DNA from 2 places in the Dryocola mayonis genome. Region 1 is predicted to be linked to the other one. Evidence: predicted binding sites of a transcription regulator. Region 1 holds the regulator's gene; the other holds the start of a gene.
The links. Region 1 encodes Fur, which represses iron uptake genes when iron is present. Its sites were predicted from a motif close to ATAATAATGAGAACNACTATCAA; they were not measured.
Positions count from the first base shown of each region.

Region 2: a site for Fur is predicted at 1,321-1,343, ahead of sufA (Fe-S cluster assembly scaffold SufA). Genes of this name have one in related genera too.

Region 1 is NZ_CP150452.1:1,272,627-1,275,744, reverse strand. Features, by position in the region: gene ybfE (LexA regulated protein) at 32-313, shown strand; gene fldA (flavodoxin FldA) at 494-1,024, shown strand; gene fur (ferric iron uptake transcriptional regulator) at 1,320-1,772, shown strand; gene chiP (chitoporin ChiP) at 1,892-3,118, opposite strand, start outside.
Region 2 is NZ_CP150452.1:2,354,779-2,357,896, forward strand. Features, by position in the region: gene sufB (Fe-S cluster assembly protein SufB) at 1-901, opposite strand, end outside; gene sufA (Fe-S cluster assembly scaffold SufA) at 910-1,278, opposite strand; gene WLO32_RS11410 (putative T6SS immunity periplasmic lipoprotein) at 1,743-2,096, opposite strand; gene WLO32_RS11415 (putative T6SS immunity periplasmic lipoprotein) at 2,258-2,623, opposite strand; gene WLO32_RS11420 (hypothetical protein) at 2,891-3,118, opposite strand, start outside.

The DNA.
Region 1 (3,118 bases):
GCATCCCGAATTTCCTGTCAGTACTCTAATCATGGCAAAAGAACAAACGGACCGTACTACAATAGATCTGTTCGCGGACGAGCGTCGCCCGGGGCGGCCAAAAACCAATCCGCTAACGCGAGATGAGCAGCTGCGCATCAACAAACGTAACCAGCTCAAACGCGATAAAGTACGCGGCCTGAAGCGCGTTGAGCTGAAACTCAACAACGAAGCGGTGGATGCCCTTAACCAACTTGCTGAAGCCAGAAACATCAGCCGCAGCGAGCTGATTGAAGAGATGTTATTAGCCCAGCTAAAGCAGCATCTGAGCTAGCCGTTCGCTATTTCGCCCCGTCATCAAATAAAAAACGGCGCTTAAAGCGCCATCATGTTGCAGACTGTGCACAGCGCTGTGATAGCTGTTTCCGCACCCTGACCTGTTCTGCTATCATTGCCCCATCTGTGGGCAATTCTCCGCCACCATACCATTAAGTTTCAAGAGGTTATTTAACTCATGGCAATCGTAGGCATTTTTTTCGGCAGCGATACCGGTAATACCGAAAATATCGCAAAAATGATTCAAAAACAGCTCGGTAAAGATGTTGCTGAAGTGCGTGACATTGCAAAAAGCAGCAAGGAAGATCTCGAAGGGTTCGACATTCTGCTGCTGGGCATCCCTACCTGGTACTATGGCGAAGCGCAGTGCGACTGGGATGACTTCTTCCCGACTCTTGAAGAAGTGGATTTCAACGGCAAGCTGGTTGCGCTGTTCGGCTGTGGCGATCAGGAAGATTACGCGGAATATTTCTGCGACGCGCTGGGCACCATTCGCGACATCATTGAACCACGCGGCGCGGCAATCGTAGGCCACTGGCCGACGGCGGGCTACCACTTCGAAGCGTCGAAGGGTCTGGCTGACGACGACCACTTTGTAGGCCTGGCCATTGATGAAGACCGTCAGCCGGAGCTGACCGCCGAGCGCGTGGAGAAATGGACCAGGCAGGTTGCGGAAGAGCTCAACCTGGCCGATATCCTCAACGCCTGATGCGTAACGGCGCAGGCCAAGGTTTGCGCCGTATTGATAGGCATTACCAATGAAAATAATCGCTACATTTTTGTAACTTTTTTGTCTATCCCTGTACAATACCCCACAGGTCGCGTTTGCTGCACCGCCAGCAAAGGGTGACTCAGCCACGATTTTTTAGCTGTTATGCTTTAACTTACAGTTTCTATTTAGACGTGGCTGTACTATACCCTCAAAAGAAGGGTATATAATGAAACGCATTCACTTAACGCTCAACGAGTCCGAGCATAACGTTAAGCAACAGGACAATTTCCGCATGACTGACAACAACACCGCATTAAAGAAGGCCGGCCTGAAAGTCACGCTTCCGCGATTAAAAATCCTTGAAGTGTTGCAGGGACCGGTTAACCATCACGTCAGTGCGGAAGACTTATACAAACGTCTGATTGATATGGGTGAAGAGATTGGTCTGGCCACGGTTTACCGCGTGCTGAACCAGTTTGACGACGCGGGTATCGTTACCCGCCATAATTTCGAAGGCGGCAAGTCGGTTTTTGAACTGACTCAGCAGCATCATCACGACCACCTGATTTGCCTGGACTGCGGCAAAGTCATTGAATTCAGCGATGATTCAATCGAAGCCCGCCAGCGTGAAATCGCGACCCGCCACGGGATTCGGCTGACTAACCACAGTCTTTACCTGTATGGCCACTGCGCCGAAGGCGACTGCCGTACCGACGAAAACGCCCACGAAATCAGCGAGAAGTAATCCGCACTCTTGCTTTCCCTTCGGGAAAGCAGAGACAAAAAACCGGTGAGGAAACTCACCGGTTTTTTTATGGGCCAGAGAAACTTAACAAGCCGGGCGCTTTTGCGCCCGGCTGCCCATCAGAAGATAGTGAAAGGTGCGATAACGAGGAACTTCACGTCGCGCTCATCCTGGAAGATGTTGCCGTAGCCGCCGCCCCAGCTTGGGATATCGGAATGGTTGTCATACTGGGTAAAGTGCAGCTTAAACAGCGTGCCTTTCGCTCGGCCATCCTGAACGGTATATGACGCATCGAGGCTGTAAGAGGATTCCTTCAGACGGCGATCGGCGTCGTAGTAGCCATCGGTCGTTGGCGTGGAGCTGGGTTTTGCATCCCAGGCGTAAACGTAAGATGCGCCCACCGCCCAGCCGGCCAGATCCCAGTTGCTCAGGTCATACATCGCGCCCGCGAACAGCGCTTTTTCGCCGTTGGCGTTAAAGTCGGAGCGGTTATCCCACCATACATCAAGACGCCCGTTTGAGGAGGCATAGGTTGGGGTCATACGCTGCAGGAAGAACCCCTGCTGCCCTTCGGCCTTCACCATGGTTCCTTCCAGACGCAGGTCGACCTGACCAATTTTGTAACCGAGGGTTAGCGCCTGCAGCCAGGCTGTGCCGTCGTAAATATCGTTAATGCCGCCGTCTGAGACTTTGTCCCTGGTCCCGTAGAACTGGTAGCTGGTGGTCAGCGGGCTGCCAGCGATATCAAATTTGTAGCTTGCTTTGGTAAAGTACTGGTCAATGTACCCTTCTGCCTGACCGAAGGCCGCCTCAAGCACCAGATCGTTTTTGAAGTCATACTTTGCGCCGATTGAATGCAGGTAGTCGACTTTGGTGTGCCTGTCGTTCTGATAGAACTTGTCCATCTCCAGATGCCATGGCGCTTTATATTCGTTCGTCCACATATAGGAGAAGCTCAGCGCGCCCGCATCGCCGTAATCGAAACTGGCGCCGGCTTCAGCGCCCTGATAGGTGCCCGGCATAAAGCTCCAGTGCGGAGCCAGCAAAGTCTGGCCGGTTGGCTGAATGTAGCCCGCCCGCGCCCAAACCGGCCCGTATTTAAATTTCGCCGCCGCCTTATAAAGGCTGATTCCGCTCTTGTCGCCGGAATAGTCTTCGTCATAGGCTTTATTTTTTGATGAGAATGCGATTTCGTTCGGGTGCCCGCTGTCGCCATTTTCCGCCATTTCAATCGCGGTAAAGGCCGCAATATCCAGACCAAACATATCGGCCACATAGCCGGACTGGAAATCCAGGTTGGCGTTCCAGGTCGAATGGGAAAGGTTGGTTTCGTATTTACTGGTATT
Region 2 (3,118 bases), 1.1 Mb from region 1:
TCACAAAGTTCAGGATCCCGCCGGTGTTGCCGTCGCCCGGGAACCAGTTCTGCACCGTGGAGTATTTCACCTCCGCGTCTTTGTGGATGATGACTTCCACTACCGCCGCGTGAAGCTGATAGCTGTCACGAACCGGAGCCGAACAGCCTTCGATGTAGCTGACGTAGCTGCCTTCATCCGCCACCAGAATGGTGCGCTCAAACTGACCGGTCTTCTCGGCGTTGATGCGAAAGTAAGTGGAAAGCTCCATCGGACAGCGCACGCCTTTCGGCACGTAGATAAAGGTGCCGTCGGAAGCCACGGCGGCGTTCAGCGCGGCGAAAAAGTTATCGTTGCTCGGCACCACGGTGCCAAGATATTTTTTCACCAGCTCCGGGTATTCGTGAATCGCCTCGCCGAAGGAGCAGAAGATAATGCCCTGTTCGGAAAGCTTTTCGCGATAGGTGGTCGCCACGGAGACCGAGTCAAAAATCGCATCCACCGCCACTTCGGAGCCTTCGCGCACCGGAACGCCGAGCTGTTTGAAGGCCTCTTCCACCTCGCCCGTCAGATAAGCGTTGCTGCCGGGCTGCTGCACGGCGCCAGGCTGGGATTCGCAGTTATCGTCGCAGCTGCCGCAGGAAGGCGCGGAGTAGTAGCTGTAATCCTGATAGTTCAGCTTTTCATAGTTTGCCTTCAGCCAGTGCGGCTCTTCCATCTCAAGCCATGCGCGGTAGGCGCTCAGGCGAAACTCCAGCATCCACTCCGGCTCGTTACGCCGCGCGGAAATTGCCCGCACCACCTCTTCATTGATGCCGTGAGCCATTTCGTCGGTTTTAAGCTGGGTAAAGAAGCCTTCTTTATAGTGATGGCTGCCGGCCCAGGTTTGTACTTCGTCGGACGTTTCAGTATTACGTGACATAATCCCGCCTACACCCCAAAGCTTTCACCGCAGCCACATTCGTGCTGCGCTTTCGGGTTGTTGAATTTGAATATCTCGTTTAAGCCTTCGCGCACATAGTCGACCTCTGTGCCGTCGATAAACGGCATGGCCGATAGCGGAACCCAAAGCTTTGCGCCGTTCGTTTCGAACAGGAGATCGTCTTTATGAGGCTCTTTCACGGTATCCAGCACGTAGCCAAAGCCCGCGCATCCGGTCTGCTTAATACCAAGGCGCACGCCGAGCAGTCCCGGCTGCTGGCTTGTCAGCTTACAAATATGCGCGGCCGCGTCCGGGGTTAGCGTCAGACCCCGCCAGGCGAATTCATTGGGATCGAAGCTACCAGTTTGCACTTCCATAGTTCACCTCTTATGTGTTGCCGCCCAAAGGCCAATGCCCCTATGTTAATGATAACAATTATCAATACAACATCCTGATAACAGGGGTATTCACGAAATGCTGCTTTTTTGGGCGTCTTTACTAAGGATAGACCCTGCTGAAACTCTTGCAGATGGCGAAAAGAGCTATTTAAGCCGCTGAAATAGAGAGATTTTAGCCGCGTACTGGGGCGCTGGACGATAGAAAGCAAAAGATGTATAGAGAATATCTATTTAAGTGAGAGGCGGAGGTTAAAACAGGCGTTTCTGGAAAATACGCTAACCCCATCCCGAGCCTTTTCTAAAATCGGGCTTTTGCTGGATGGTGCCCGCAGGCTTAACCCGGGCTATTCCCTTCAGAGTTGTGTTCCTTAAACGCTATCTGTTTATGCGTTAGCTAGCGAAAGGATGTGCCGATCCGGGGGAAAGCATTATGCCCCTCGGTTTTACAAACCGGTTACGACCCCGTTTAAATCGATAAAAAATTCATATCGGTAATCAATATTATTCATCGTATATAGCAGCCCATATTTGTACCCGGGCTTTAAAGCTACCTTGATGCAGGTATCAGGATAAGAAAGATGAAGCGGATGGTGACCCGACATTAAAATTGACTTCCTGTAGCCATCTTCACTGGAAGATAAATAATAATAGCTCAGCACATCCCTTTTATTCACGCTCAGGCAAATCCTGTTAGCTTCGATGATGGCAGCGCCTGCGTTGGCAAAAGCCAGCTTGTCCGCTTCGCTTTGACAGGCGCATAAAAGGAAAACCCAGAGACAGAAAAATATTTTTTTCATAAATAAAACCCCTTTAAAACTTTTTTATATAGCCTGGAAAGAATGTGCCGATGGGGGGAAGCATACATAAGCTTTTCAAATCACCTGATGGAAAAACCTGAGGGCTATGAAGCCTTCCCCACTACGTCTACCTCGCTACTACCCGTGCTCTGATAACGGCCTTACTCTTTTCCTCTTCTGATATCGAACACTCTGCCATTAAGATCTATAAAAAACTCGTAGCGAAAAGTGTGCGAATTCATTTTATAAAGAAGAACATATTCAAATCCATTTTTTAACGGGGCGCTAAAACACGTTTTAGGGTATCGATATTGAAGCGGAGTATCTCCACTATTCACCAACTCTTTTTTATAATTATTTTCTGATGAGGAAATACTATAAAAGTCCAACACATCTTTCTTATCGACACTTATGCAAATTCTGTCACCATAAATTATGGCGCTGCCCTGGTCAGTGAATGGAAACTTTTCCCCCAGCAGGCAACCACTCAGGCAGAAACACATCCCAGCAATCATAACCTTTCTCATAACGGGAATCTCCTTAATATTTTCTTATATCTTCCAGTCAATTGTTTTTCTGATTCCATAAAATTATAATCTTGCAGATTCACATTCTGCATATGGCCAGAAAACCCTGATTAATTAATAACCAGTAATCGCTAACGAGGCTTGCTTGCTGCTCCATACCATATTCATTTAAATTCTCTTTATCCAATCTGTATTGATAATTCACGACCCATGAAAACGCGCCTCTGGCCTTAACAAACATTCCCCGTTGAAACTGATATACGTGCATCATTTCATGAAGGAACATATGTTGACTGGAGTAATCGCTACTCGAAAGTCCGGCCTGTACACCCCCTCCTGAAACCCTACCTCACCATTGGGCGTCATGGCCGTATTTCTGCTCTGCAGATTAAAAGGAAGATAGCTGCCTCGGTGAATCCATACTTTGTTATAGCTGACAGTGTGGCCGAACAGCGTAGCGGCTAAATTTATCTCACCGTTGGTTAGCCTTCTTAA